DNA from 2 places in the Agromyces selenitireducens genome. Region 1 is predicted to be linked to the other one. Evidence: predicted binding sites of a transcription regulator. Region 1 holds the regulator's gene; the other holds the start of a gene.
The links. The regulator HspR, encoded in region 1, represses chaperone genes until heat shock. The targets are predictions, from matches to a motif close to AAGTTGAGTCNNNNNGACTCAACTT.

Region 1 (15,556 bases):
CCTGGGCGACGCGAACGCGGTCGGCGACGCCGTTCGCGGCGGCGGTCAGGGCAGCGGATGCCGCGGCCGCGGCGCTCCGGTCCGACGCGTGCACCACGAGCCCCGGTCGCTCGCGCGCGAGCCACGCCGCGACGACGCCCGAACCGCAGGCGAGGTCCACGGCGCTCACGGCGTCGGGAACCGCGTCGCCCAGCACGCCGAGGAGGAAGCGCGTGCCGATGTCGACGGCGGCACCGGCGAACACGCCGCCGTGCGCGACGATCGCGAGCCCCAGCGCGTCGTCGAAGCCCTCCGCGGGTCGGGGAGCGCCCTCCGGGCGCGTACCGAGACCCGAACCCGACGCCACGAGCACCCGCGACTTCTGCCGGGCGTGCGTCACGTCGACGCGCGCGAACCACCGGCCGAGCACCTCGTTCATCGCGAGCGACATGTGCTTGATCCGTCCGCCCGCGAACACGCGCACGTCGGGCGCGGCGTGCGCGGCGATCACGCCGGCGACCGCGTCGAGCCGGTCGAGGGAGCGCGGCAGGCGCAGGAGCACGACCCGCGCGCCCGCGACGAGCTCGCGGCCCAGGGGGAGGCTTCGCGGACGGTCCGCCTCGGCGACGCCCAGTCGCGCGGCGTTCTCCGCGAGGGCCCGCTCGCCCGTGATCGGATCCTGGTGCACCCTGACGCCGCGTGCACCGGCGTCGAGCGCACCGAGCGCGAGCGCACCGTACGCGTCGTCGACCACCACGACGGCGCCCGGCTCCGACCCGACCTCGGCGAGCGCGGCGGCAGCCTCGTCGAGGATGAGCCGGTCCGCGGCATCCGTCGCCAAGAGCCCCGGCGCCTCGAGGTCGGGGTGCCGCCGGAGCGCGTCGAAGTCCACCACGGCACCCTACCCGCCGGCGCTACCCGACAGGCGGCGCCGTCGTCAAGATCCTTCCGCCGCCGCTCGCCCGCGCCCGATGATTCGAGGACGCCCACGCGACGACGGGAGTTCACCCGCAGGGAACGCCCGCTCCGTAGCGTGTGCCCGGCGTGCCCACGGCCCGCCCGTTCATGCGAAACCGAGAGGAACACCACCACGTGAAGACACGACTCATCGGAGCGGCGGCGACCGCCGTCCTCCTCCTCGGCGCCGGCGCCGCCATCCCGGCGGCCGCCGCCCCGAACGACGCGCACGACCTCGACCTCACCCTGCTCGCCACGACCGACCTGCACGGCCGGGTGCTCAACTGGGACTACTTCAGCGACCGCGCCTACAGCGACCGCGCCGGCGACAAGGTCGGGCTCGCGTCCGTGGCATCCGTCGTCGACGAGGTGCGCGCCGAGGTCGGCGACGACCGCCTGCTCGTCGTCGACAACGGCGACGCCATTCAGGGCACCCCGCTCAGCTACTACTACGCCGTTCAGGAGCCCGTGCACGAGACCGGCGCGGACCACCCGATGGCCGCGGCCTACGCCGCGATCGGCTACGACGCGCAGGTCGTCGGCAACCACGAGTTCAACTACGGCCTCGACCTCCTCGACGCCTACGAGGACGACCTCGGCTTCCCGCTGCTGGGCGCGAACGTTGTCGACGCCGAGACCGGCGAGCCCGCGTTCGACCCGTACACGCTCGTCACGAAGAAGGTGAAGGGCCACAAGCCGGTCACGGTCGGCATCCTCGGCCTCACGACCCCCGGCTCGATGATCTGGGACAAGGCGAACGTCGAGGGCGAGCTCGAGTTCCGCGACATGGTCGACGCGGCCGAGGAGTGGGTGCCCGAGGTGCGTGCGGCGGGGGCCGACATCGTGGTCGTGCTCTCGCACGCCGGCACCGGAGCCTCGTCGTACGACGAGTCGATCGCCCCGCCCGAGAACGCGACGGCCGAGGTCGCCCGCAAGGTGCCCGGCATCGACGTCATGGTCGTCGGTCACTCGCACCTCGACAAGCCGAGCGAGGTCGTCGTGAACGAGGTCACGGGCGACGAGGTGCTGCTCACGCAGCCCTACCGCTGGGGTTCGACCGTCTCGCGCGTCGACCTGTCGCTCGAGAAGGTCACGGGGCAGTGGGATGTCGCGGACGCCGAGGCCTCCGCGATCCGCACCGCCGGCTACCCCGAGTCGCCCGAGATCGTCGACCTCGTCGCCGAGCAGCACGAGACCACGGTCGCGTACGTGAACCAGGTCGTCGCCCAGTCGACTGAGGAGTTGTCGGCGGTCACCAGCCGCTACGAGGACACGGCGATCATCGACTTCATCCAGCAGGTGCAGACGGATGCCGTGGCGGGCTCGCTCGCCGGCACGGCCTACGCCGACCTGCCCGTTCTGTCGATCGCGGCACCGTTCAGCCGCACCGCCGTCTTCCCGCAGGGCGACGTGACGGTGCGCGACATCGCCGGGCTCTACATCTACGACAACACCCTGCAGGCGGTCACGATGACCGGCGCCCAAGTGAAGGAGTACCTCGAGTACTCGGCGAAGTACTACGCGACCGTGCCGTCGGGCGGCACCTTCGACCCCGAGGCGCACACCGGCGCGGGCGGCACGCCCGACTACAACCTCGACATCATCGCGGGGGTGGAGTACGAGCTCGACCTGTCGCAGCCGGTGGGTTCGCGGGTCGAGAACCTCGTGCTGTCGGGCGGCGCCGAGCTCGCGGCGGACCAGGAGGTCGTCGTCGCAGTGAACAACTACCGTCGCTCGGGCGGCGGCGGGTTCCCGCACATCGCGTCGGCGCCGATCGTGTACGACGAGCAGAAGGAGATCCGCCAGCTGCTGATCGACTGGGCGCAGGAGCGCGGGGTGATCGACCCCGCCGACTTCGCCGACGAGTCGTGGTGGCTCACGGTCGACGGCGTGCGCGTCGGCTGACGCGGTCACCGCACGGGGCCCGGACCGCGCGAGCGGTCCGGGCCCTTCGCCGGGCAGCGCGATACACGGCCCCGCCGATCCTCGGTCACCGGCCCGGAGTACGCTCGGCCGTATGCCCGATCTGATCGAACTCGCGCGCGCCATCGACGCCGACGAGGCGGTGAGGCAGCGGGTCCAGCGACGCACGCTCGCCGTCGTCGTGGCGAGCCAGGTGCTCGGCGGGGCCGGTCTCGCCGCGGGCATCACGGTCGGCGCGCTCCTCGCGCGAGACATGCTCGGCTCCGACAGCGTCACGGGCGCGCCCGCAGCGCTGTTCACGCTCGGATCGGCGCTCGCGGCGTTCCTCGTCGGGCGGATCACGCAGCGGTGGGGCCGCCGTACGGGCCTGGGCCTCGGCTTCGCCGCGGGCGGCGCGGGCGCGCTCGGCGTGGTCGCCGCCGCGGTCGCCGACAATGTGCCGCTGCTGTTCGTCTCCCTGTTCGTGTACGGCGCCGGAACCGCCACCAACCTGCAGGCGCGGTACGCGGGCACGGACCTCGCGCTGCCCACGCAGCGCGGCACCGCGGTGAGCGTCGCGCTGGTCTCGACCACCCTCGGCGCGGTCGCCGGGCCGAACCTCGTCGAGCCGCTGGGCGCGCTCGCCCTCGCACTCGGCATCCCCGCGCTCGCGGGGCCGTTCCTGCTCGCCGCGGCCGCGTACCTCGGCGCGGGCACGGTGCTGTTCCTGCTGCTCCGGCCCGACCCGTTCCTCGTCGCCGAGCACCTCGACCACACGCCCGGCCTGCCTCCGGTTCCGGCGTCCTCCCCCGCCGGTCGGCCCGATGCAGAGCCGGACGGCGGAGCGCCCGACCTCTCGGCACCCGAGGCCGCCGCACCCGACGCCGCGGAGCCCACGCCGGCCCGCGACCGCTTCGTGCCCGGCGTGGTCCTGGGCGCGACGATCATGGTGCTCACGCAGGCCACGATGGTCGCGATCATGACGATGACGCCGGTCCACATGCGCGGCCACGACCACGCGCTCTCCGCTGTCGGCATCGTGATCGGCATCCACATCGGCGCGATGTACCTGCCCTCGCTCGTGACCGGCGTCCTCGTCGACCGCATCGGCCGCATCCCGATGGCGATCGCGGCCGCGGTGACGATGCTGCTCGCGGGCGCGGTCGCGGCCCTGGCGCCGAGCGACTCGCTCGTGCTCCTCGTCGTCGCGCTCACGCTGCTCGGCCTGGGCTGGAACTTCGGCCTCATCTCGGGCACGGCCCTCGTCGTCGATGCGACCTCGCCTACGCACCGCGCGAAGACGCAGGGATCGATCGACGTGCTGATCGCGCTCGCCGGCGCGGGTGCGAGCGCCCTGTCTGGCCTGGTGCTCGCCGCGTCGTCCTACGCGACGCTCGCGGTCGTCGGCGGATTGCTGTCGCTCCTGCTCGTGCCGGTCATCGTCTGGGCACGACGTGCCACGCGCCGCCGTCGAGCGACAGGGGGCTGACGGCACCCGGCACCGTTTGCTAGCCTCGGCCCCCGATGCGACATTCGGCGCAGCACCAGGGGGAGCGTCGCGCGGCGGTTCGAGCGACCGCGCGGCGCCCGTTCCGTGTGCGCGGCCGCCGGCGCCGGGCCGACCGGGCCGATCGGCCTCGTCTGGCACGGCGGCGCAGCGTCGTGGCGATCGCGGCGGTCGTCGCGGTCGGCGGACTGCTCGCGACCGTCGCGCTGGCCCCGCTCCCCCGCCCGTCGGTCGCCCTCGCCGACGCCGCGGCGACCTCGCTCTCGCCCTTCCACGGCGACGTCCAGGACTTCTCGGTCCCGGGCGACCTCACCACGGCGGCCGTCTCGCGCGAGGGCTACGCCGCGGCGACCGGGCCCGAGACGCTCGTGGCATCCGGCACCAACTACGACTGGGCGACGCTCGTGCTCGTGCTCGGCGATTGGCCCGTGACCGACGAGAACGTCCGGCTCATGGTCGAGTGGATGCGCGAGGAGAACGGTCCCGACAACTGGTGGAACCGCAACAACCCGCTGAACAACGGGTACGGTTCGGGCGGCGGCAGCGGCCTCGGCAGCTATGCGACCCTCGTCGACGCGGCCCGGTACGCTGCGTCCAACCTGCAGAAGCGCACGTTCTACGCCGACATCGTCGCCGGGCTCGAAGCCGGCACGTCGGCGGATGCCACGGCGCGGGCGATCTGGGCCTCGCCCTGGGCCGAGAGCCACTACGGGTACGGCACGTGGTGGTCGACGTCGCGCGTCCCGGAGGTCGCGGCGCCCGCGTCGGCCTGGGGACGCTGACCCGGGCGATCAGCCGCGGTCGAGCGGTCGCCACACGACGACGGCGTTCTCGCGGCGCAAGCGCGTGCCCGCCTTGAGCGAGACGACCTCGCCGTGCGCGCCGGCCGCGAAGACGCGCCGGCCGGGGCGGTTCAGCATCTCGTCGGCGAGCGCACGCTCGAGCTCGCGCACCCGCTCGCGGAGCTCGGTGACCTCGTTCTCGAGGCCGAGCACGCGGCGGATGCCCTCGAGGCTCACGCCCTCGCTCGACAGCTGCTGGATCTCGCGAAGCTGCGCGACGTCGCGCATCGAGTAGCGGCGGGACTTGCCCGCGGTGCGCTTCGGCGAGACGAGCCCCATGCGGTCGTACTGGCGGAGCGTCTGCGGGTGCATCCCGGCGAGTTCGGCCGCGACCGAGATCACGAACAGGGGGCTCTCGCCGTCGACCTGCATCAGTGGCCCCTCGCCTTGGCGAGGAGGTCCTCGCGGGGGTCCTCGTCGGGCAGCAGCGCGGAGAACTCGCGCAACTTCTCCTCCGCCTCCTTCGACAGGTGCGACGGCACGGCCACCTGCACGACGGCGAGGAGGTCGCCCGTGCCCTTCTTCGTCTCGACGCCGCGGCCCTTGACGCGCAGCACGCGGCCGCTCGGGGTGCCGGGCGCGACACGCAGCTTCACCGGGTCGCCCGCGAGGGTCGGCACCTGGATCGTCGCGCCGAGGGCGGCCTCGGTGTACGTGACCGGCACGTTGACGCGCAGGTTGAGCCCGTCGCGCTCGAACACGGGGTGCTTGCGCACCTTCACGGTGAGCACGATGTCGCCGGGCTCGCCACCGTCGGGCGACGGATGGCCCTTGCCGCGCAGCCGGATCTTCTGTCCGTCGGCGACGCCCGCGGGCACGTTGACGGTGATCTCGCGACCCTCGGCGGTCTGCAGGGTGATGCGGTCGCCCTTGGTCGCCGTGACGAAGTCGAGCGTGGTGGTCGCGGTCACGTCGCGCCCGCGCGTCGGGCCGCCGTAGCCGCGGTACCCGCCCGACGGCTGGCCGAACCGGCCGCCGCCGAAGAGCCCGCTGAGCAGGTCGTCGTACTGGCCGCCCTGCTGGTAGGTGTACCGCGTGCCGCCGGCGCCGCCCGGACCGCCGAACATGCCGCCGAAGACGTCCTCGAACCCGCCGGCCCCGCCGCCGGGTGCCGTGAACCGGGCCCCGCCGCCCATCGCGCGGACCGCGTCGTACTCCTTGCGTTCCTCGGGATCGGAGAGCACCGAGTGCGCCTCGCTGATCTCCTTGAACTTCGACTCCGACGCGGCATCCCCCGGGTTCTGGTCGGGATGGTACTTGCGCGCGAGCTTGCGGTAGGCCTTCTTGATGTCGGCGTCGCTCGCGTCCTTCGAGACGCCGAGGATCGCGTAGAAGTCCTTGTCGAACCAATCCTGGCTGGCCATCGGCGCCTCCTTCCTCGAAATCTAGTGGGTGGTGCGGGTCGAGGAGCACCCGGCGGAGCCGGGAGCGTCTCGAGACCTCGTGCGAGGGGGTCTCGAGACGCAGCTGCGCCGCTCCTCGACCCGCAGCCGCGCTACGCGGGCGTCTTCACGACGACCTTCGCGGCGCGCAGCAGCGTGCCGCCGAGCAGGTACCCGGTCTCGACGACGTCGGCGACCGTGTCGACCTCGACCTCGTCGGAGTGCTGCTGGAAGATCGCCTCGTGCCGCTGCGGGTCGAACGGCTCGCCGACCTCGCCGAACGGCGTGAGGCCGAGCTTCTCGACCGACGCGCGCAGCTTCGCCGCGATCGTCGCGAACGGGGTGTCTCCCTCGAGGTCGCCGTGCTTCTCGGCGCGGTCGAGGTCGTCGAGCACGGGCAGCAGCACGGCCACGGCCGCGCCGATCGCCCGCTCGCGCTCGACCTCGCGGTTCGCCTCGGTGCGCTTGCGGTAGTTCGCGTACTCGGCGGTGACCCGCTTGAGGTCGGCGAGGTGCTCGGCCGTCGGGTCGTCGACCTCGGCCTGCGCGGCGTTCAGGATGTCGTCGACGGTGAGCGTCTCCTCGTCGGCGGTCTCCTCGTCGACCGCCTCCTCGTCGAGGTCGTCGGCAGCGGATGCCGCAGCAGCATCTGCCGCGGCATCCGTCGCCCCGCCTTCGGCGGCGGGCTCGCCGCCTGCCCCCTCGGCACCGGCCACGGGGCGAACCTCACCCGTCTCGGGGTCGATCCGCCGCTTGTCGCGGATGATCGGCTCGTCGTGGTTCTGGTTCTCGTCAGCCATGTCTACTTCTTCTCGTCCTCGTCGTCGATGACCTCGGCGTCGACCACGTCCTCATCGGACGACTCGGGGCCCTCGGAGCCCGACGGAGTGGCGTCCTCGCCGGGGTTCGCGCCCGCGCCGGCGGTGGCATCCGCCTGCTGGCCCTGCGCGTAGATCGCCTCGCCGAGCTTGCCCTGGGACTGGTTCAGCTTGTCGAACGCCGACTTCACCGCGTCGTCGTCGTCGCCCGCGAGCGCCGTCTTGAGCGCGTCGACGTCGCCCTGCACCTCCGACTTGATGTCGGCGGGAAGCTTCTCGTCGTTCTCCTTGATCAGCTTCTCGATCGAGTACGCGAGCTGCTCGGCCTGGTTGCGGGTCTCGGCGGACTCGCGGCGCTTCTTGTCCTCGGCCGCGTGCTCCTCGGCGTCGCGCACCATGCGCTCGATGTCGTCCTTCGGCAGCGACGAGCCGCCGGTGATGGTCATCGACTGCTCCTTGCCGGTGCCCTTGTCGCGCGCCGACACGTGCACGATGCCGTTGGCGTCGATGTCGAAGGTGACCTCGACCTGCGGGATGCCGCGGGGAGCCGGTGCGATGCCGGTCAGTTCGAACGTGCCGAGCGGCTTGTTGTCGCGCGTGAACTCGCGCTCGCCCTGGAAGACCTGGATCGCGACCGACGGCTGGTTGTCGTCGGCGGTCGTGAAGGTCTCGCTGCGCTTGGTCGGGATGGCCGTGTTGCGCTCGATGAGCCGGGTCATGATGCCGCCCTTGGTCTCGATGCCGAGGCTCAGGGGGGTGACGTCGATGAGCAGCACGTCCTTGCGCTCGCCCTTGAGGACGCCCGCCTGGAGGGCGGCGCCCACGGCGACGACCTCGTCGGGGTTCACGCCCTTGTTGGGCTCCTGCCCGGTCTCCTTCTTCACCAGGTCGGAGACGGCGGGCATGCGGGTCGAGCCGCCGACGAGCACGACGTGGGCGATGTCGGACACCTTGATGCCGGCCTCGCGGATGACGTCCTCGAAGGGCTTCTTGGTGCGGTCGAGCAGGTCGCTCGTCATGTTCTCGAACTGGGCCCGCGTGAGCGTCTCGTCGAGGTTCGCCGGGCCGTTCTCGGTGAGCGAGAGGTAGGGCAGCTGGATGCTGGTCGACATGCTCGACGACAGCTCCTTCTTGGCCTGCTCCGCGGCCTCCTTCAGGCGCTGCAGGGCGATCTTGTCCTTCGAGACGTCGACACCCGTCGAGTCCTTGAAGCGCTTGATCAGGTGGTCGACGATCCGCTGGTCCCAGTCGTCGCCGCCGAGGCGGTTGTCGCCCGCGGTCGCACGGACCTGGATGGTCGAGAAGTCGTCGTCCTTGCCCACCTCGAGGAGGGACACGTCGAAGGTGCCGCCACCGAGGTCGAAGACGAGGATGAGCTCGTCCTCCTTGCCCTTGTCGAGGCCGTAGGCGAGCGCGGCCGCGGTGGGCTCGTTGATGATGCGCAGGACGTTGAGGCCCGCGATCTCGCCGGCCTCCTTCGTGGCCTGGCGCTCGGCGTCGTTGAAGTACGCCGGTACGGTGATGACCGCGTCGGTGACCGTGTCGCCCAGGTACTGCTCGGCGTCGCGCTTCAGCTTCTGCAGGATGCGCGCCGAGATCTCCTGCGGCGTGTACTGCTTGCCGTCGATCTCGCGCTTCCAGTCGGTGCCCATGTGGCGCTTGACCGACGCGATGGTGCGGTCGACGTTGGTCACGGCCTGGCGCTTCGCGGTCTCGCCGACGAGCACCTCGCCGTCCTTCGTGAACGCGACCACCGACGGGGTGGTGCGGAAGCCCTCGGCGTTCGCGATGACGACGGGCTCGCCGCCCTCGAGGACGCTCACGACCGAGTTGGTGGTACCCAGGTCGATTCCGACTGCACGTGACATGTGTGCCTCTCCTTCTGCCGGGGGTGTTGCGGATGTCGCCCCACGGCGATCGGCCCGGCGTTCCTCGCCCGCGGCCGAAGTCGATGGTGTCGAGACTTGAGCCTCGACCGCTCAAGTCTCCCAGCGGCATCCGATGGGTGTCAAGTCGCCGCCGCAAAACTTGAGCGCACTAGACTCAACCTGCCGTCGTCGCACCCTATTCCCTTCCCTGCCTCGCCTCCTCTGCCCACCCGGAGTCGAGTGTCCAGAGAATGCGAGTCTCGCGCTCCCGACGCCGCATCCTTCGGACACTCGACTTGGCGGGCAGCCGCGCATGGCGTCCGCGTGTCCAATGGATGTGGGACCGGCGCTCGGGATGTGACATCCGTTGGACACTCGTGGCGGCGGCGCGGGGCGGGACGGGACGGGACGAGAGGCAGGGGTCACTGGAGGCGACTGGTCCTGCACCGCTGCCGCGGGTGGGTGCCGGCTCACAGCTCCGGGCGACGGTGCGAACGGCCGCGCCGGTCTCGGTGAGCATGGACCCCGTGCGAGCTCGTCCCCTTCCACCCGCGCTGCGCGAGGTGCCCTTCACGGTGCGCAGGTCCGACGAGCTCGGCGTGCCGCGGGGGCGGCTACGGGCGCGCGACCTCTCGGCACCACACCACGGGGTGCGCACGACGGTTCCGCCGTCCGCCTACGACGAGCGATGCCGGGCCTTCGCCGCACGTATGCCCGCATCCCAGGTCTTCAGCCACGCCAGCGCCGCCCTGCTCTGGGGAATCCCTCTGCCGTCGGCACTCGAGCACGGGCCGCTGCACGTCTCGGCCCTTCGAGGTCGCGAACCGCGCGTGCCCGGCGTCATCGGCCACCGCACCCTGGCCGAGCGCGTGCAGCGCTCCGTCGTGCGCGGCGTGCCGGCGGTGTCGGCATGCGATGCCTGGTGCCAACTCGCGTCGACGCTGTCCCACGACGACCTCGTCGCCGCGGGTGACCGACTGCTGGGCTGGCCGCGCCCGCTGGCGACGGTCGATGAGCTGGATCGACGGCGAGCAGCATCGGGAGGACGACGTGCAGCCCACCGCGACGTCGAACGACTCAACGATCTGGCCGCCGCCGGGTGGATCGTCATCCGTGTCGGGCGGCGTCTGCCGCCGGCCCGCGCACTCGACCAGCTCGAGCGTGCTCTGCGAAGTCGCGGCTGGCGCGGCGCCCGCTCGTCGGCATGATCGAGTCGCCACTTCCGCCAGGGACGAGACGGAATGGCCGACGCGAGTGGCGACTCGACGGGCAGCGGATGCCACCGAGGCACTCTGCGCCCGGCTCAGGGTGCGCCCCGGCGTGTCGTGGCGGGCCGGTCGTTACGGTGAGGGGCATGACCCGGACCTTCGCGCCGCGCGTGCTCGCGGCATCCGCTGCCCTGACCCTCTCGCTCGGACTCGCCGCGTGCGCGGGGAACGCCGGCGAACCCGCCGAGAGCGCGTCGCCGACCACGCCGGCCGCCGCATCGCCCGAACCCACCACCGAGCCAACGCCGACCGACACGCCCGCGATCGGAACGAGCTGCGAGGACGTCCTCGCACCCGAGGCGTACGCGCAACTCGAGGCCGACGGACTCGAGCCGCGCGACCTGGACCCGAACGACCCGATCATCGCGAGCATCGCAGAGGAGGGCGGGCTGGTGTGCTCGTGGGGCAAGCCGCAGTCCGACATCATCCTCCACGTCGCGCAGGCGAGCGGCGTCGACGAGGCCGCGTGGGGCGACGAACTCACCGCCGCCGGCTACGCGCAGACGGACGACCCCGTCCCCGGCGCCTGGACCGGACCGGTCGAACCGGGCAGCGGGCTGTCCCCTGTCGTGGTGCTCGCCGACGGCACGATCACGTTCGTGAGCGCGCCGACGTTCGCGCAGTGGGTCCGGCCCGCGAGCTGATCCGCCGAAGACGCAGGATTCGTGCGTGGATCGGCGGCTCCCGCTCTATCGCGATCGGCCGCCGCCGTCGTATCGTTCGACAATCGGCGTGAAGGGGAGACCATGATCCGGAACAGGGCGAGGTTGATCGGCGGCGCGACCGCCATGGCGATGGCACTCGGCGCATTGGGCGCGTCGGCTGCCGCGGCGGCACCGGGCGGCAACGGCCCGGACTCGGCGGGGCCGAGGTACACGGCGGGCGCCTCCGGCGTCGGGGACGAGTACTTCCCCTTCGCCGGCAACGGCGGCTACGACGTGCAGCACTACGACCTCGACATCCGCTACACGCCGCCGGCGCCCGCCCCTGCCCCGCTCGAGGGCGAGTTCGACGGCGTCGCGACCATCGATCTCGTGGCGACGCAGGACCTCGATCGCTTCAACCTCGACCTGCGGGGCATGGACGTGGAGTCCGTCACGGTGAACGGGAAGCCCGCGGCATCCGTCGAACCGCCGGTGGCCGGCGAGGAGGTCGACGGCGCGGCGTTCTGGCACGTGCAGGACGACGCGGCGCGCGTCTGGGAGCTCACCGTGCAGCCGCGGCCCAAGATCAAGGCCGGTCAGGCGGTGCAGGTCGTCGTCGACTACGGCGGCACGACGACGCAGCCGACCGACATCGAGGACGCGTTCTACGGCTGGGTCACGATGCGCGACGGCGCGATGGTCGTGAGCGAACCCGAGGGCTCCATGACGTGGTACCCCGTGAGCGACCACCAGACCGACAAGGCGTCCTACTCGTTCGAGATCACGGTGCCCGAGGGCAAGGTCGCGGTCGCGAACGGCCTTCCCGCCGGCGAGCCCGTCACCGAAGGCGGCTGGACCACCTGGTTCTGGGACGCGCCCGACCAGCAGGCGAGCTACCTCACCACGGCGTCGGTCGGTGATTTCGACCTGCGCGACACCTATTACTCCGGCAGCGGCGTTCCGATCATCGACGCGGTCGACACGAAGCTGAGCTCGGGGCGCCTCGCGACGACGAACGCGAGCCTCGGATGGCAGGCCGAGATGATCGACTTCTTCGAGTCGAAGTTCGGACCCTACCCCTTCGTCGCCTACGGCTCGATCGTCGACAACGACACCGTGTTCTACGCGCTCGAGACGCAGACCCGTCCCGTGTACTCCTCGCAGGCGAGCGAGGGCACCGTCTCGCACGAGCTCGCCCACCAGTGGTTCGGCAATGCGGTGAGCCCTGAGCGTTGGCAGGACATCTGGCTCAATGAGGGGTGGGCGACCTACGCGAACTGGATGTGGAACGAGGAGCGCGGCATCCGAACCGCGCAGACGGCGTACGACAACTGGTACGCCCCGGCGCGGACCCAGGCGTACTGGGACCTGCAGATCGGCGACCCAGGCGAGTTCGGGCTCTTCGCAACCCAGGTGTACAACCGCGGTGCCGCGACCCTCCACGCCCTTCGCGTCGAGGTCGGCGACGACGCGTTCTTCGAGGGCGCGCAGCTCTGGCTCGAGCGCTACGACGACTCCGCGGGCACATCGGAGGACTTCCAGGCGGTCTACGAGGAGGCGTCCGGCGAGGACCTGGACGCGTTCTTCCAGACCTGGCTCTACGACCAGGAGAAGCCCCCCGCCACCTGGACCACGCCGTAGCCGCGGCGAGCAGGCGCAACCGGGGCGCCCGGGCATCCAGCCGATGCTCGGGCGCTCCCGCGTACGCTGGTGGGATGCCGACCGACACGCCCGAGTCCCCCGCGCGCCCCGGGGAGGCCGCAGGGACCCCGCGCGACGGCGCGGTGCGCGAGGCGCAGGCCGGCGGCATCCGCTCGACCAGGCCGCGCCAGGTGCGCCCGAAGACCGAGGGCTGGCAGCAGGCGAAGGATGCCGACGGTCGCCCGCTGCTGCAGTTCGCGTCGCCCAAGCGCGGCAAGCCGCCCGCCCACCTGGCCGACCTGGCTCCAGAAGAGTGGAAGGCGAAGGCCGACGAGCTCGGCATCCCCGCATTCCGGCTCAAGCAGGTGGCACGCCACTACTTCACGCGGTACACGACCGACCCCGCCGACATGACCGACCTTCCGGCCGCGGGTCGCGAGGAGCTCGTCGCCGGGCTGCTGCCGCCGCTGCTCACCGAGGTTCGGCGCCTCGAGACCGACCGCGGCGACACGATCAAGTTCCTGTGGAAGCTCCACGACGGCGCACTCGTCGAGTCGGTGCTCATGCGCTACCCCGGCCGCATCACGCTATGCGTGTCGAGCCAGGCCGGGTGCGGCATGAACTGCCCGTTCTGCGCGACCGGGCAGGCGGGCCTCACGCGCAACATGTCGGCCGCCGAGATCCTCGACCAGGTCGTCGCCGCGAACCGCGTCATCGCCTCGGGCGCACTGCACGGCAAGCGCGCCGACGACGGCACGCCCGAGCGCGTGTCGAACATCGTGTTCATGGGCATGGGCGAGCCGCTCGCGAACTACGCCCGCCTCATGCGCGCGGTGCGCACCATGGCGGCGCCCTCGCCGAACGGACTCGGCATGTCGGCGCGCAACATCACCGTCTCGACGGTCGGCCTCGTGCCCGCCATCCGCAAGCTCGCCGACGAGCACATCCCGGTGACCTTCGCCCTCAGCCTGCACGCACCCGACGACGGCCTTCGCGACGAGCTCATCCCCGTGAACTCGCGCTGGAAGGTCGACGAGGCGCTCGATGCCGCGCGCGAGTACTTCGAGAAGACCGGCCGGCGCGTGTCGATCGAGTACGCGCTCATCAAGGACATGAACGACCACGGATGGCGCGCCGACCTGCTCGCCGACAAGCTCAACGAGCGCGGCCACGGGTGGGTGCACGTGAACCCGATCCCGCTGAATCCCACGCCCGGCTCGATCTGGACCGCGTCGGAGCTCGACGTGCAGCACGAGTTCGTACGCCGCCTCACCGCCGCCGGCATCCCCACGACCATCCGCGACACGCGCGGCAAGGAGATCGACGGCGCCTGCGGGCAGCTCGTCGCGACCGAGGAGGACGAGGCGGTGGCCGCCGGTACGCTACCGGCATGACCCGAAGCTCGGTTCCGCTGCTCGCGGGCGCGGGCCTCGTCCTGGCCCTCCTGACCGGGTGCGTCGGTGAGCCCGCGCCGTCGACGGGGCGGCCGTCCGGCAGCGCATCGCCCAGCGAGACCGGTGGCGGGTCGGCCACGGAGACGCCGGAATCGCCGAACGCGGCGCCCGCCCCGACCACCTCCACGGGCGACGAGGTCACGTGCGAGAACGTGCTCGCCGACGAGGACGCCGCCCGCCTCGAGGCCGACGGCCTCGCGTACCGCGCCGACCGTTCCGAGCCGTTCGGTCCGGCCGCGGCCGACCTCGCGGCCGACGGCGGGCTGTCGTGCACCTGGCTCGGCAGCGGTGACGTCGGCGTGTGGTTCACGATCCTGTCCGAGACGGATGCCGCATGGCAGGATCGCGCGGCACGGCTCGAGTCGGCCGACTGGGTCCGGACCGACTACCCGCTGCCCGGCGCACTCGAGGCACCGCCGGACTACGACCCGAGCTACGTCCCCGTGATCGTCCACGCCGACGGCGTGACCTACCTCGCCACGTCGGCGGACTTCCTGACCTCGCTCGCGCAGCCCGGCTGAGACGGGCCCCGTCAGCCGCCGAGCACGCCTTCGGCTGCGGCGGACGGCTTCGGATCGGGCAGCCGCCGCATGCGGAGCGCGTTCGCGATTCCCAGCAGCCCCGCGAGCAGGGGGATGAGCAGTGCGACCTGCAGGGCGATCGGCCGCGACTCGGTGTTGATCGCGACGATCTCCTCCTGCACCTCGTCCGGCTCGTCCGCGAGGAGCTCCTCGAGGCCCGTGTTCGACACCAGCTGCGCGTCCTCCTCGAGGACCGCCGCGACCTGCTGCTGCTGGTCGTCGGAGAGCAGCGTGCTGGCATCCGTTCTCGCGCCGAACGTGAACGCGAGCGTCGCGAGCATGATCGCGCCTGCGAACGCCAGGCCGAACGAGAGCCCGAACGAGCCGGCCGCCGAGTTGACCCCCGCAGCCTCGCTGACGCGTTCGTTCGAGACCGGCGAGAGCGTGTAGTTGTTCAGCTGCGACACGAGCAGGCCGAGGCCGGCGCCGGAGACGACGAGCGGGATGACGAGCCACCAACCCGAGTCGGCCCGCGGCACGATCGGGATGATGGCGGCGATGCCCAGGACCAGCAGGCCGAACCCCCACAGGATGATCGTGCTCGGCCGCCCCTTCGCGCGCTTGCCGGCCAGCAACGCGACGACGAACATCGTCAGCGACAGCGGCGCGATCGAGATGCCCGCCCAGAGCGCGTTGTACTCGAGCACGATCTGCAGGTACAGCGGCAGCACGATCATGGTGCCGCCGAGGGCGATCTGCTGCAGGAGCTGGCC
Region 2 (15,556 bases), 1.2 Mb from region 1:
TCGCCGACATCGAGGACGGCGCGCCGCTCGTCGACGAGGAGCAGTTCGGTCCCGTCATCCCGGTGGTGAAGTACTCGGATATCGAGGACGCCATCGCGCGGGCCAACGCCTCGGAGCAGGGCCTCGGCGCCTCCGTGTGGTCGAGCGACCCGGATGAGGCGGTCGCGGTGGCGCGGCGGATCCAGGCCGGCACGGTCTGGATCAACCAGCACGGCGCACTGAACCCGAACATCCCGTTCGGCGGCACCAAGGCCTCCGGCTACGGTCACGAGTTCGGCATCCACGGTCTCAAGGCGGTGTCGGCGCCGAAGGTGATCTCGCGCTGACTGGCCATGCCGGTACTTCGGCACTCCCGCGCTCCACCTCGAGGATGACTTCGCGGCGATCGGGGTGTGCAGTGCGGTGAGCGCGGCGAGGATGGCACGGTGACCGACTCGACCCTCGAACTCGCGCCCCGATTCCGTGTGACCCTCGCCCCGGCGGCGGCCCGCGTCCTCCTCGTCGGGGTGGTGGCAGTCGCGCTGGGCGGGGCCACGTCGCTCGGCCAGACGTTCCTGCCCGAGGAGGCCGCGTCGCTCGCCAACTCGGTGACGGGATGGACGCTTCCGACCGTCGCGCTGGTCTTCGTCACGGCGCGGTCGTCCACCGAGGCGGCGGTGGCCGGTGCGGTGTCGTTCGTCGCGCTCACCGTGGGCTATGCCGTGGTGTCGACGCTGCGCGGCTTCCCGTTCGACCCCACCACGTGGGCGGTCATCGGCCTGCTCGCCGGTCCCGTGATCGGCGCGGCGACCATCGCGCTGCGGCGATCCCGTATGCACGCGGCCGTCGGCGGCGGACTGCTCGCCGGCGTGCTGATCGGCGAGGGCGTCTACGGGCTGACGGCGATCGCGGCGACGACCGGTCCGGTGTTCTGGTGGGCGGCGATCACGGTCGGTGTCGGGCTCCTCGTCGCCGTGGCGGCGCTCCGGGTCCGTGACCTCCGCTCGAGACTGGTGCTGGTGTCGGTCGCCGGGCTGACCGCATCGCTCTTCGTGGTCGCCTACCTGGCGCTTCCCAGCGTGTTCGGCCTGCTCTGATCCTCGTCGGACACTCCGAAGGCCGGGCTTCCTTGGCTGGAGGGCCCGGGGGCCTTCCCGGAGCGGCCTCGAGACGCGTCGCCTGCGGCGGCGGCGCCCCTCGATTCGCAGTTGCGCGGCGAGATCCACCGCGGCATACGTCGCCGAGCGCGCCGGTGACGACGCAGTCGGCGCTCGCGCACGAGCGTTCGGCCGTCAGTGACGCGACGGCGACCGACGCTCGCGGATCGGCGCCTCCGGGTCGACTGCGGCGAGCGCCGTCTCGAGCGCCTCGACGAGCCTCCTCAGCTCGTCGGAACCGACGGGGGCGAACTCGCGGTCGATGGCCGGAAGGTACGCCTTCGCCCCGGCGAGGAAGCGGCGGCGCCCGTCAGGGGTGAGCACGGCGAAGGCCGAGCGGCCGTCGTCGGGATTCACCTCGCGGGCGACCAGACCGGCCGCGACGAGGTCGTCGACGAGGCGACTCACCCGGGTGCGACTGAGCACGACGCGTTCGGCGAGCTGACCCATCGTGAGCCGGCCGCCGGCGTCGTTCAGTTCGAGCAGCACGTCGTACCAGCTGAGCGGCAATCCGCCGTCGCCCGCCACGGCGCGCTCGAGTCGCGGCAGCACTGCGGCGTGCAGCCGCAGCAGGGACTCCCAGGCTCGTTCCGCGTCACTCGGCATGCATCGACCCTATCACTTGCGTGCGTGCGCACACATATGGAAGACTCCCCCTGTTCATATATGTGCGTCTGCACACACTTGAAAGGACTGAGCATGACCACGCTCCTGCACATCTCCGCGTCCCCTCGCGGCGACGACTCGCATTCGCTCGCACTCGCCCGCACCTTCACCGACGCGTTCGCAGAGGCCGCGCCCGCAGCATCCGTCGACCACTGGGATCTCTGGGACGGATCGCTGCCCGCATTCGGCCCCGACGCCGCCCGCGCGAAGATGCGGGTGTTCGCCGGTGAGGCCCCGCAGGGCGCCGAGGAGCTCGCCTGGCACCGCGCCCGCCTCGCGTTCGAGCGCTTCGCCGCCGCCGACCTCTACCTGTTCAGCCTGCCGATGTGGAACTCGGGCGTGCCCTACATCGCGAAGCAGTTCATCGATGTCGTCAGCCAGCCGGGTTGGGTGTTCGGCTTCGATGTCGAACTCGGCTACACGGGCCTGCTCGAGGGCAAGCGCGCAGCCGTGGTCTACACGAGCGCGGTCTACGGCGACGAGCGTCCGCCGGCGTTCGGAAGCGACTTCCAGCAGCCGTTCTTCGACGGCTGGCTGCGCTGGGCGGGTGTGCACGAGATCGACTCGATCGAGTTCCGGCCGAACCTCGCCGTCGGCGACCCCGAGCCCGCCCGCCTCGCCGCCCACGCCGAGGCGCGCCGGCTGGGCGCCGAGTTCGCGCTCGACGCGCGGGCTGCGGCGGCCTGAGCGGCTCAGCCCTCCGGTTGGAGTCGGTGCCAGGTGTCGAAGGCGACCGCCGCAGCGCCCTCTGCGTCGCCCGCCGCGCAGAGCCGGATCAGTTCGTCATGCCGGTCCGCCGAGTCGCGGCCACCCTGCGACGAGAACTGCAGGCGTTCGGCGCGGCGCACGACCGGCGTGAACTGATCGAGCACTGCGGCGAGCGAGCGATTGCCGGACACGGTGACCGGCACTCCGTGCAGGTCGTCGTCGGCGCGCAGGGCCGCATCGACGTCGTGGGCCTCCAACGCGGCTCGGAACCGGGTGTTGGCCTCGCGCATCGCCTCGAGGTCGTCGTCGTCGAGTTCCGGCACCGCCTCGCGAACGGCCAGCTCGTGCATGGCCGCGACGACGTCGCGCGCCTCGCGCACCTTGCGCAGGTCGAGCGTGCTCACCCGGGTCGATCGGCCCGGCGTCGCGACGACGAGCCCGCCCTCGGCGAGCCGGAGGAGCGCCTCCCGCACCGGTGTGCGACTGACGCCCAGCCACGTGGCGAGTTCGCCGTCCTTCAGGAGCTCCCCCGGCTCGAACGTGCCGTCGACGATCGCGTCGCGCAGGCGACGGTAGACCCCGTCGCGCAGGAGGATGCGATCGGCCGGCGCTTCAGAGGCAGGAATGGGCATGCAATATATTGCCCCATTTCCCGACGCCCACGTCAAGTTGCCGACGTCGTCGTCTGCTCCGCGCACCGCACCGCCGCCTGGCAGGACAGGAGCGCAGCTGGTTCAGGCTGCGGTGGGTGACGAACGGGTCGTCGTCGCTCATGATGCCGAGCCCACAGCGGATGCCGCGGCATCCGTCGTCGAGGTCGTCGCTCGCTGCTCGAGCGGCGGCAGCCGGCACGCGTCCGCGAACCCGTCCGAGTGGATGCCGAGCGCCACGTTCATGCGCGCGCTCAGGTTCATGAACGCGACCTTGGCCGTGAGCTCGATGAGCGCCGCCGGCCCGAGCGCGTCGAGGAGCCTCGCCGACAGCTCGTCGGTGACCGCCGGCGGGGTCTGGCTCATCGCCTCGGCGTACGCCATGACGTCGCGCTCGAGCGGCGTGAAGACGGATGCCGCGCGCCAGTTCGGGACGTGCCGCGCCTTCGCCTCGTCGAGCCCGTCGTTGTGGGCCTTGTAGTAGTTGAAGTCGAGGCACCAGCTGCAACCGATGTACGCCGCGGTCGCCATCACGGCGTAGGAGGCGAGGTCGCGGTCGAGTTCGTGCAGAGCCTCGACCTTGCGGCCGATGCCCATCGAGGCGCGCATGAGGGCGGGATGGTGGGCGAGCACGCCCATGGAGTCGGGCACCGAGCCGAGCATGCGTCGGGCGGCGAGCTTCACGGCGGTGCCGAACAGGCCGGTGAGCTCGGTCGGCGGGATGCGGGGCGTGGTCGTGGTCGTCGTCGTGGTCTGCGCGGTCGTCGTCGTGGTCTGCGTGGTCATCGTGTCCTCCTGCGTCGACGGCCGGGTTCGGCTCCCGGTTCGTGCCGTCGACATGGAGACACCGCTCGCGGCAGGGGTGTGACACCGCCGAATCCCGGGGACCCGCGAGGTGTGTCGCAGGAACCCGGGACTCGGAGGTCTGGAGGCGCCGACAATGGAGGTGCACTCTGGGAGGGATCCCAGTGAAGGGAGCGCGCATGCTCGTCGGATGGCGCGGAGCCGAACGGTACAGGCGCGCCGACCCGCAGCCACCCCCGCCATGACCTCGATCCTCATTGCGACCGTACCGTTCCACGGCCACGTGACGCCGCTCCTCACGGTGGCGCGCGGGTTCGTCGCGCGGGGCGACCGGGTACGCTTCCTCACCGGTTCCCGGTTCGCCGAGTCGGTCCGGGCCACCGGTGCCGAGTTCCTGCCGCTCCCTGCCGAGGCCGACTACGACGACCGCATCGACGTGAGTATCCGCTTCCCCGAGCGCGCGTCGCTGCGCGGCTCCGCAGCGCTCGGGTTCGACATCGAGCATGTCTTCACCCGTCCGGCCCCGGCGCAGTACGAGGCGGTGATGGCGACCCATCGGATGGCACCCGTCGACGTGATGCTCACCGACCCGTCGTTCGCCGGCGCCGCGATCGTGGCGGGTCATCCGCGGGCCGAGCGCCCGGCCTTGGTGCTCTGCGGGGTCATGCCGCTTCCGCTCTCCAGCCGCGACACGGCGCCGTTCGGCATGGGCCTGACGCCGATGGCGGGCCCGATCGGCCGCGCTCGCAACGCGGTGCTCGCAGTGCTCGCCCGCCGCGTCTTCCGCGACGCCCAGCGTTCCGCCGACGAGCTGCATCGTCGCGTGCACGGCGTGGGACTCTCGTACTCGCTGTTCGAGTGGCCCGCCCGTGCCGACGCGATCGCCCAGTTCACGGTGCGCGAGTTCGAGTACCCGCGCAGCGATGCGCCCGCGTCGCTGCATTTCATCGGACCGATCGCCGCGACGGGTCCCTCCGCTCCCCTTCCCGCCTGGTGGGGCGACCTGGACGGGTCGACGCCGGTCGTCCATGTCACGCAGGGCACGATGGCGAACAAGGACTGGGGCAAGCTCGTGCTCCCAACGGTCGAGGCGCTCGCCCATGACGACGTCCTCGTCGTGGTCACGACGGGCGGCCGGCCGCTCGACACGCTTCCAGCCCTGCCTGCGAATGCCCGGGCGGCGGAGTATCTGCCCTATGACGAACTGCTTCCGAAGACCGACGTGTACGTCACCAACGCCGGCTACGGCGGCGTGCAGTACGCCCTGCGCCACGGCGTGCCGATCGTCGCGATCGGCGGGCAGGAGGACAAGCCCGAGGTCGCCGCGCGTATCACCTGGTCGGGTGTGGGCCGGCGGATCCGCTCGGTCTCCCCGTCGCCGAGGGCGCTGCGCAGGGCCGTTCGCGCGGTGCTCCGCGATGGCCGGTACCGTCGCGCCGCGGACGCCATGTCCGCCCGGATGGCAGCGTCGCGTGGGTTCGACCACATCGCCGAGATCGTCGACGCCGTGGTGACGGATGCCGCGCCCGGCGGCGGGCCGGCCCGGCCCTCGCGTTCCTGAGGGCCGGGCCGTCGTGGTGGCGGTCTCGAGACGCGCCGCCTACGGCGGTGCTCCTCGATCCGCAGAGGGTTAGGCGGCGATGTCGACCGTCGCGTTGGGCACGGATGCCACGACGAACTCGCCGTCGGCGGCATCCACCCGTACGCCCTCGCCGTCGCCGAGGGCACCGGTGACGAAGAGGTCGGCGATGCGGTCGTCGATCTCGCGCTGGATCAGGCGACGCAGCGGACGGGCACCGTACTCGGGCTCGTAGCCGCGCTCCGCGAGGAGCGCCACCGCGGCATCCGTCACCTCGAAGCCGATCTCGCGAGCGGCCAGCCGCGACGAGGTCGCACCCAGCATCAGGCGCACGATCTCAGCGATCTCGGCAGACGAGAGCTTCTGGAACAGCACGATCTCGTCGATGCGGTTCAGGAACTCGGGCCGCATGGCCTCGCGCACCTTGCCCATCACACGCTGGCGCACGTCATCCATCGACGAGAAGCCGTTGGCCGCAGCATCCGCCGACGCCACGAACCCGAGCGCACCCGACCGCGACGCGAGGAACTCCGAACCGAGGTTCGAGGTCATGATGACCACCGTGTTGCGGAAGTCGACCGTGCGACCCTGACCGTCGGTCAGGCGTCCGTCGTCGAGCACCTGCAGCAGCAGGTTGAACACGTCGGGGTGCGCCTTCTCGATCTCGTCGAACAGCACGATCGAGTACGGGTTGCGCCGCACGCGCTCGGTGAGCTGCCCGGCCTCGTCGTAGCCGACGTATCCGGGAGGGGCGCCGACGAGCCGCGACACCGTGTGCCGCTCGCCGAACTCACTCATGTCGAAGCGGATGATCGCGCCCTCGTCGTCGAACAGCGACGACGCCAGCGCACGCGCCAGCTCGGTCTTGCCGACGCCGGTCGGGCCGAGGAACAGGAACGAGCCCACCGGCCGCTTGGCATCGCCCATGCCGGTGCGGTTGCGACGCACCGAGCGGGCGACGGCGGTGACCGCGTCGTCCTGCCCGATGACCCGGGCGTGCAGTTCGCCCTCGAGGTTCGCGAGGCGCTCGCGCTCGCCCTCGGTGACGCGGTTGACCGGGATGCCGGTGGCCCGCGAGATCACGGCGGCGATCTGCGCCTCGTCGACGACCGTCTGCTGGTCGAGACTCTCGAGACCACTGTGCTGGTTGAGCTCGTCGAAACCAGGCTCCTCGAGGTCTCGAGACGCGCTCCGCGCTCCTCGACCCACACGAGCCGTCGCCTCGTCGAGCCGCTCCTGCACCTTCTCGATCTCGTCGCGGATGCGCGACGCCTCCTCGTAGTGCTCGGCGCGGACGGCCGCGTTCTTGTCGGCCTCCAGGTCGGCGAGGCGCTCGATGAGGGCGGAGACATCCACCTTCACGCCGAGCTTCAGGCGCAGGCGCGCGCCGGCCTGGTCGATGAGGTCGATGGCCTTGTCGGGCAGCACGCGGTCGGTGAGGTACCGCGCGGAGAGCTCGACGGCGGCGCGCAGCGCCTCGTCGGTGTAGGTGACGCCGTGGTGCTCCTCGTACGCGGGGCGCAGGCCCTGCATGATGAGCACGGCGTCCTCGATCGAGGGCTCGCCGACCTTCACCGGCTGGAACCGGCGCTCGAGCGCGGGGTCCTTCTCGATGGTGCGGTACTCCTTGAGCGTGGTCGCGCCCACGAGGTGCAGCTCGCCGCGGGCGAGGCGGGGCTTCAGGATGTTGCCCGCATCCATGCCCTCACCGGCACCGCCGGCGCCGACGACGGAGTGCACCTCGTCGACGAAGACGATGAGCTCGCCCTTGTGCTCGGCGATCTCCTCCATCGTCTTGGTGAGGCGCTCCTCGAAGTCGCCGCGGTAGCGCGTGCCGGCGAGCATGGCGGGCAGGTCGAGCGCGACGACGCGCTTGCCGAGCAGCGCCTCGGGCACGTTCTCCTCGACGATCGCGCGGGCGAGGCCCTCGACGATCGCGGTCTTGCCGACGCCGGCCTCGCCGATCAGCACGGGGTTGTTCTTCGTGCGGCGGCTGAGGATCTCGATGGTCTGCTCGATCTCGTCGGTGCGCCCGATCACGGGGTCGAGCTCGCCGTTCATAGCGCGCTCGGTGAGGTCGATGCTGAACTTGTCGAGCATGGGGGTGGCGGACTCCCCCTCCTCTGCGGGCTGAGGAGGCGCGCCAGCGCCGTCTCGAAGCCCCTCTGTCTGCTCAAGCTGCTCGCCGAGCCCGGCCGCGAGCGCGTCGGCGGTGACGCCGGCCCGCGCGAGGACCTGCCCGGCGGGGGCGTCCTGCCCGAGCACGAGCGCGAAGAACACGTGCTCGGGGTCGATGTACGTCGACCCGCTCGAGCGTGCGACCTGGTACGCGTGGAACAGCGCGCGGCTCGCGCTCGGGGTGATCGTCGCCGCGTTCATCTTCTGCTGGTCGAGCTTGTCGAGACCTGCGGATGCCGCGGGCAGCCGCGCCTCGGTCGCCGTGATGATGCGCTCGGGGCTCGCGCCGACGCGCGTGATCGCCTGCGCGACGGACTCGTCCTCGACGATGACGCGCAGAATGTGCAGCGCGTCGAGCTCGGTCTGCCCGCGCTCGATCGCGAAGCGTCCGGCGCGCTGCAGGATGCTCTGGGTGCGCGAGGTCAGGAACCGGCTGAGGTCGATCGACCGCGCCTGCCTGGCCTGCTCACCCGCGAGGTAGCGGGCGAGGAACTCGTCGAACGAGCTCGCGCCCGCCTCGTTGAAGTTGTCGGGCACCTAGGTCCTCCTGGGGGAACTTGAGTTGGGTACGCTCAACTTCAACGCGGCGAGAGTGCAGGTATTCCCTTGACGAGCGCCGGATGCCCGGGAGCACCCGGTGGCCCGCCGTTGCGCCGACTACGGCATCATGTACTAGTGAACCCTCGGATCCTCTGCGGCGACGGCGTGGGCCCTGCACGCCAGCGGGTGGCCGCAGCGCCTGGCACAAACCGTTTACCCCGCGCAAGCGATGGCCATGCCTGCTGAACAAGTGCGCGAAACATCGGCGTTCTGGTCCCCCCCGGGCCGGCGATTTCTACCTTTGCACGAGCGTGCCCTCGAGTTGCCGCTTCTGGAGCTTGCCGCACGGCTCCCCGGGGCGAGTGAGGGAGTGAACATTGTTCGCGAGTTCCCGGGTCCGACCGGGATTGCTGACATGGTGGCTGTGGTCGCCGGACAAGCTGAGGTCGAAGCGCGGAGGGCTGCAGCGGTCCCGCCTATTCAAGGCTTGACGTTGGCCAACGTGGCCGCCGCAATCGATAGCTCGCGTTCCGCGACCCTGGACACGCTCGAACGCAGGCTTCAGATGTCAAGCCGTCAGGTGCTTTCGTATCTTCGGAGATTGCAGGACTCGGGCGCAGTCGTGGCATCGGGCTCGGTTTACAGAAGGATCCCCGAGTTGAGACCCATCGGAAGGATGTACGCGTTCGAAGCCAAGGTCGCGGATTGGCGACGAGCAATGCGCCAAGCCGTGCGATACAGCACGTGGGCGGATGGCGCCGCGATCGTGCTGCTCAACGCGCCCAAGTCGACCGACGCTTTGGTAGCCTCTGCCCAAGCGCTTAATGTCGGTGTCGCGGTTGGCGAAAGCTGGCTTCTCCGACCTTCGGTCCGCCGCAAAGCGGCACGGTTCTCTGGGCCGAGACTACTGGCGTCCGAGCGTTACATCGCTTCCCTCGCTCACCACAGCCCTTCCGCCTCCGCGTAGTGCTTGAGCGCGCCGTACGGGTCGTCGCGCCACACCCGCTTGTCGTGTGGCTTGACAAAGGATCCAAGTGCGTCAATAAGACGATCGAAGTGCATCCCGGCAGCGTCATACGCGCCGCGTAGAAGCGACACTCGATCAGCGCGGGTGGTTTGATTATTGATCGACAGAAGTACTGTTCGGAGCGACCGCAGGTGATGTTCCCGCTCAGCTTGTTCGCTCGGCGGAAGAGGACCACCGCGAATCACTCGAGCCGATTCTGCATCCCAGCGTTCGATCGCGTCGGCGGTGTCGCGTCGCAGAACCGCTGCAAGCGCGGACTGCGTCACATACGAGGCCGGGATGCGAATGGCATTCTCAGAGTTCTGTATGTAGGTCGTTGGATCGAAAAATCGCATGCCGCGATCCCATCCCGTTCCGAGCGTATCGGCACCCGCGGCAATCGCCGGAAGTCCAGCGAAGTCACTGTGCGTCACAATCACCCGCGAGCGCTCAGCCAACGAGTGGATCGTCCGCAACAAGCCCGAGATTGCCTCGACGTCAGAAAGGTCCGGCTCGTGATTGGCCACGATCTCGTTCGCGAGAGTGATCACCCAAACTGGCGACCCGAGGCTCGCAAGTTGACCCACGTATGCGTCCAACTGGAAGCCTGATCGCCAAAACGAGCGGGTCCCGACAAGCGATTGCCAAGCGCCTTTCGCCAAGCCCGCCGCGAGGTTAGCGGTCTCCAGGGCATCCTGGGCTGAGCGGTCGACTGCGGAAGTGAGCGACAGCGTTGGCGCAAGGAGAGGAACCCGCAGCCGATCCTGATGAGCGAACGTCCGCTCGACGTGCTGAAGCCGCCGCCCGGCGGTGTCGAGTCCAACTCCGTCAGGACCCCATAGCTCCCAGGTCGAGTAGAAGTCAAAACGATTGGATCCAGGAAGCAGACGCGAATGCGTGGATGCATCAAAGATGACCTCGCCGCCTACTGCTCGGACGCTCTCTGCGACGTCGCTGGCACTGGGATTCCTCGGGACCGGTACGCGCGGCGTCGAGAAGGCTGAGATGATCGTGCCGTCAGCGACATGTCGACTGATCGCGTTGACAGCCCATCCGAGATGGCCCGACCGGCGCCCGTCATGAATAAGAATCCCCGCCATTACTGCGTCACCCCGAACACGCGTTCAATCTCGTCTGAAAGCTCCTGGCCATCGAGAAAGCGTCTGGCCGGCTGTCGCTGCAGACAACGATCGATGATCATCGCAAGATCGGGTGCCACAGTCGGATCGATGGTGGAGATGCTCGCTGCCTGTTCACGCGCGAGCCGCTGATCATATGCGTACTGTGTTCCGCCGGGGTCGATTGGCAGCTCTCCGGTGCGCAACCAGAACGCCAAGATACCGAGACAGAACACATCACTCGCCGGCGTGGGGTCCCCGCCCGGGATATGCTCGGGGCTCCGGAAGCCAGGAGTTCCGGGCTGATACACACCTGTGATTACCGTCCGTTCAATATGCCTCGCCAAACCGGGGTCCATGACCTTGTACGCGCCCGCAGACGTGCGCCGAATATTGCCGGGAGATAGGTCACGGTGGACAACAGACAGCGTGTGACATGCTGCTAGACCAGCACTGACCTGGCGCAAGAAGTCGAGGACCTCCGCGTCATCAAGCGGAACCGTGAGCCGAGCGACGTCCTCACCGTCGAGGAACTCCTCAACCCATGCGACGGCCTCGGGACGCTCCCCGATTTCTACGGCCTCCGAGAGCACTCGAACCACGCCCTCGGATTCGACAGCCGATAGGAAGTCAACCTCGCGCCGAGCGCGCTCTAGAGCAACCGGAGCCATTGGGCCTGTGGGTATTCCGACGATCTTCAGCACAACGGGATTACCGGCCAACGTCGCCCTGTACACCCACTTCTGGCCGCCCGTAGCCACGTGCGATGCGTTCTCGACCCCTGTGGCAGCGAATGCAGCTGCTGCGATCTCATGCGGATTCATGCGAGACGCCGCACACATCCCACGCGACGTTCCCCGACGTTGTCATTCAATGCACCTCCACCGATCGTCCCGAGCTTCGAACAATCTAGTGGCTATCACGTCTGGGCACGACGCGTGGCGCATCCGGGTCACACGTCGATGTGCTTGAGGGAAGAGCAGCTCACGACAACCCAGAACGAACTCAGGAATATAAACCTGGCCGAGCAATCCTCAATTGCGTGACGGTCTGGCGCCACGGGTGCTCCGGAAGAGGAGCACGAGAGCACCTCGCCAATCCGTGCTGAGCACGCGAGACTATGGGGGTGTCGCCCGCCCACTGGCTCCTGAAGCTCACCGCACACCCATCCGCGCCAGCCCGAGACTGGCTGGACTACCTGAGTGCCTTCTCCGGACTGATCGGTGCCTTGCTGGCGGCAGGGGCAATCGCCTACGCCGCATGGCAGACAGTGCTTGCCAAGCGCGACCTGGTGCGAGAGCGACGCCTCGAGTTCGAGTTGAATCTGCTCGCCGAAATGCGCACCCAACATTCGATCACCGAGTTCCAGCACCTTGCCGGCTACGTCGGCGCATTGATCACGGACCCAAGCGACGAGTCCGACATACCGATTGTGCGCGCGATCGTTGGGATCAAGTCCGGACCCTTGGGGCGAAGACTGAAGGACGAGAGGCGCGAAGATGCGAAGCGACGTGGCGTCGACGTCCAGAGTGAATGGTCACGAGCCGCAACGGACGAAATCGACCTCGCCATACAACGACGATTGGAGAAGTGAGTGATCGCAGACGAAGAGGCAAACTACATTCAAGCGAATCGGCACATCGCGATTCGACTTACGAAGTTGCTGCAGCGCCGCAGACTACTCCGCGACCGCCTGAATCAAGAAGACTACGAGGAGTGCCGCAGGTCGGCCCATGAATTGCGCAAAATCTTCGAAAACGAGATGCTTGCCGAAAATGGTGCTGGCTTTCTACTGCATGCAATGACTGATCTGCAGAACGCTTGCACGACCTTCGTGAGTGCTGCTGGCAGGAATTCAGAGAATTTCAAACGGGACGATGAGCTATTTCGATATCACCTCGTGGTGCTCAGAGAAGTATTCGCGCAGCGCATGAGTCTAATTGTGGAACGGTTTGATCTTCCGATCTCGACTGAAGTCCAACAGATCATCAGTTTCGCTCCCTAGCCTTGCCCGGGCGAGGGCTAGCCCATGGTCTGTGACCACTCGGCGCGCCGGGGCTCCGTTGCGGCAAGCAGACCGATGGCAGCCCCGGGCGGTTGCGACAGCACTGACGCCGGCAGGTCGTCGGTCGATGTCTTCGAGCAGGGCAACACCGGCGTCACTTAACCCGCGCCCAGACCTGACAAGGTGTCCTCCAACCATCGCAATCCGGAAGGCCGGCCGAAGGATCACGGGCCGTCATTCGAATGCCGAATCGCAACCCCGAGGTCCGGGGACGGCCATCGGGTCGAGATAGGCCGTGCCACCCTGAGGTGATACACGTCCTCAAAGATCTCGAACATCGATGCGACCGGATGCGGTGAGAAGCGCATCAAGCGTGAGTATGTAGTTGCGGCCTATCTGCACTGACGTTGTGACGGTGGTTTCGTCTACGAAGACACGCCGCCCGTTGGTACGACATTTCACGACTTGCTCCATAGATCGAATCTTGGCGAGCGAACGCCAGTCCAAAGTCTGCCGTTCGGTGAGTACACCATTACCGTGCACAAGCGCGTTCCGGAGATCTACCAGCGATAAGAGCCGGTTCCCCTCGGGTGTTGCGCCGATCGCCAAACCAAAACCCTTCGCGAGCCAGTCGTGTCGATGGGGCCAGCTGTCGTGCATTTCCCTTCGGTGTGCCGACACCAGGGCGGCGCCGAAAGCATATTGCGTGGCCGGATCCTGGTCGATCAAGAAGTCTAGGACATGATCGACATAGACTTCGACGATGGTCGTCACATTACTCACAAGCATGGCCGAGGGCGCAACCTCATTTAGCTCAAGCAGCCCGACCAGCCTGCTAAGCGCGCCCTCGGCGGCCTGAGTGGATACTGGAGTCACGAATCCTCCGCGAATACCCAATCAATCGCGATCCGGTTCAGCTTGGAATCGTCGGCAAGTGGCTTTAGACGCTTATCACTTGCGTCCCCGACGTATCGGGCCGCGGCGGCCGCAATCGCGGGCCGGGATACTTCCGATGCACTCATGTAGAGCCTCAGAACTTGATCGTCATCTAGACTGCCACGCGCGGCGCAGAACCATGCAGCCTCAGCGCGTACGACCTCGTGGCGGTCCGCAAGCTGAGCCGTTGCCCAGGCGACAACCTCCTTCTCATCGTCGGTGCCGAGTGAGTCTTCTCCGCTTGCGGTGCTGAGTAGCCAGAGCTTTGCCCATGGGCTCTGCCGTCCCATCGATGTCAAGGCGCGTAGCGCCTCCCAGTTCTTTGCAGCTTCGCCGCGCTGCGCCAAGTAGGCACACACCTGTTGAAGGTCGAGGGGCGTACGGAAGACCACTTGCTCAAGCGAGCTGCTCTCCACTCGGCGTTCATCGTTAGCGAGGTGCCGAAGTGCCGGTCGCACTAGCTTTGATCGGATGGAATCCTTGGGATCTTCCTGGTACGGGTCACCCTCAACCCATTCGTCGATAATGCGCCGGAAGCCTTCGGCTGCCGTCGCTTCGAAGTCGGGTTCCACTGTCTCGAATTCCCAGTCGTCATAACCTACCGAAACGAGATCCGTGAACGTGAGACCTTCGCGCGCCTCAGCGAACTTCTCAAGCATGAAGGAGGCGAGCCGCTTGTTTGCCTCCTTGGCAGTTTCCACGAGCTGGATCTTCGTCTTTTGGGTGGAGAGTACGAAACCATACTCACGAGCGATTTCAGCGGCACGCTCGATAACGGCGTGAGCCTCCACCCAGCTCGGCGCGATCACCTTGAAATCATCGGCGTATCGCGAGACAGGAAGCCCGTACCGCGCGAGATGACGTGCGATCGCGCTCAGGTAGGTTTCCGCAAGAGCATCGCTGCCAGGCAGCAGTTGGGGAATCCCCCTGCCGCGCCGACCGCTCAACTCCTGGAGCAGTTCTGTCAGCAGCGATGCACTCGACGTATCGAGGGTTTGCGAAATCAGCTCCTTTCGCAGCGTGGCGAACTCAATGTATTCGTAGCATGAGGCGATATCGAACTCGACCAAGTACTCATCATCGGAGCGATCCAGTCCAAACGACTGGTGCTCCTTCCAAGGCTCAACGGGCCGCGGGACTGCAACAGCTCCTCCCCGCAATTGGGCCACGAGGGCCTCATAGAGCGTTCTATCGACTGGTGAGAGGAGCATCACCGGGCGCGGTCCAACGCCGCGTCGAGGCATGGAAAGCACCTCTACGGCAGTCTCCCGCCCAGCCTCGAACTCTGCCGCTACGACCCGAGCAAGCGTCCCGGTCTGGTTCGTTAGGCAGCGATAGATCAGCAATGGGGGTAGCCGCTCGAGTGTACGCTCCACTGATGCAGCTGCCGAAGGGGCGAGCGGAAGGGCCGTTATTCGTCGCTGATCAACCTTCACTTCGCCCTCCGATTGGATCTGGGATCATCGCCCACCCTCGTTCCCGCATGGCATAGAACGGGCCAGTTCGAGGATCACCAACGCTACATCCGGCGCTCGGAGCCGCGAGGCGCGCCACGCAGGCGCTGCGGCCCTCACGGCATTGATGGGTAGCGGGGTTCAGGGGCGGAACGCGTGCGCCTACTGCGAGGTCGGCCCCGTTGTCCATTCATGGCGGGAGGTGGGAGCAGAGGCGATTCGACACGCGACGCCGGCATTAGCGCACCCGTACCCGCCGGCCGTGCGGGTTGGCAGCGCGATGTATCTCCCGGCGTGGTCATGAGCCCCCGCAGTATCCGGAACCGGCCTCAACTGGTCCGTCGGTCAGAGCGCCCCGGTCGCCGGCGTCTCCCGCACCCGCGGCCCGCCGTCGAAGACGAAGAGCCGGTCGGCGAGCTTGTCGACGAAGAAGCGGTCGTGCGAGACCACGATGACCGCGCCCGGGAAGTGGGTGAGCGCCCGCTCCATCACCTGGGTGGAGGTGATGTCGAGGTGGTTGGTGGGTTCGTCGAGCACGATCACGGCCGCGCCGGAGAGCAGGCACTGCGCGATCGCGACGCGGGCGCGCTGGCCGCCGGAGAGGGTGCCGATCTTCTGCTGCAGGTCGGCCTCCGAGAACTGCAGCATCGACAGGAACCGGTTCACGCTCTTCTTCGTCGCCGTGAACGCCAGCGAATCCGGGTACGCGTTCACCGCATGGCCGACGCTGTCGTCGAGATCCAGCTCGGCGTAGACCCGGTTGTACGAGACGAACC

Region 2: the regulator HspR is predicted to act here: its motif matches at 8,276-8,300, upstream of ACULK4_RS04205 (ATP-dependent Clp protease ATP-binding subunit).

Annotation. Positions count from the first base shown of each region.
Region 1 covers NZ_CM188259.1:3,654,396-3,669,951, forward strand. The annotation lists gene ACULK4_RS17210 (class I SAM-dependent methyltransferase) at 1-871, opposite strand, end outside; gene ACULK4_RS17215 (bifunctional metallophosphatase/5'-nucleotidase) at 1,072-2,841, shown strand; gene ACULK4_RS17220 (MFS transporter) at 2,954-4,327, shown strand; gene ACULK4_RS17225 (hypothetical protein) at 4,501-5,127, shown strand; gene ACULK4_RS17230 (heat shock protein transcriptional repressor HspR) at 5,137-5,559, opposite strand; gene ACULK4_RS17235 (DnaJ C-terminal domain-containing protein) at 5,559-6,551, opposite strand; gene ACULK4_RS17240 (nucleotide exchange factor GrpE) at 6,683-7,369, opposite strand; gene dnaK (molecular chaperone DnaK) at 7,372-9,255, opposite strand; gene ACULK4_RS17250 (hypothetical protein) at 10,086-10,463, shown strand; gene ACULK4_RS17255 (hypothetical protein) at 10,610-11,167, shown strand; gene ACULK4_RS17260 (M1 family metallopeptidase) at 11,270-12,808, shown strand; gene rlmN (dual-specificity RNA methyltransferase RlmN) at 12,883-14,202, shown strand; gene ACULK4_RS17270 (hypothetical protein) at 14,199-14,783, shown strand; gene ACULK4_RS17275 (MFS transporter) at 14,795-15,556, opposite strand, start outside.
Region 2 covers NZ_CM188259.1:882,875-898,430, reverse strand. The annotation lists gene ACULK4_RS04240 (aldehyde dehydrogenase family protein) at 1-326, shown strand, start outside; gene ACULK4_RS04235 (DUF6518 family protein) at 426-1,076, shown strand; gene ACULK4_RS04230 (MarR family winged helix-turn-helix transcriptional regulator) at 1,272-1,742, opposite strand; gene ACULK4_RS04225 (FMN-dependent NADH-azoreductase) at 1,836-2,489, shown strand; gene ACULK4_RS04220 (GntR family transcriptional regulator) at 2,495-3,142, opposite strand; gene ACULK4_RS04215 (carboxymuconolactone decarboxylase family protein) at 3,281-3,946, opposite strand; gene ACULK4_RS04210 (glycosyltransferase) at 4,206-5,525, shown strand; gene ACULK4_RS04205 (ATP-dependent Clp protease ATP-binding subunit) at 5,595-8,258, opposite strand; gene ACULK4_RS04200 (hypothetical protein) at 9,201-10,367, opposite strand; gene ACULK4_RS04195 (serine/threonine-protein kinase) at 10,367-11,209, opposite strand; gene ACULK4_RS04190 (hypothetical protein) at 11,512-11,979, shown strand; gene ACULK4_RS04185 (DUF6650 family protein) at 11,980-12,390, shown strand; gene ACULK4_RS04180 (hypothetical protein) at 12,712-13,266, opposite strand; gene ACULK4_RS04175 (reverse transcriptase domain-containing protein) at 13,263-14,537, opposite strand; gene ACULK4_RS04170 (ABC-F family ATP-binding cassette domain-containing protein) at 15,126-15,556, opposite strand, start outside.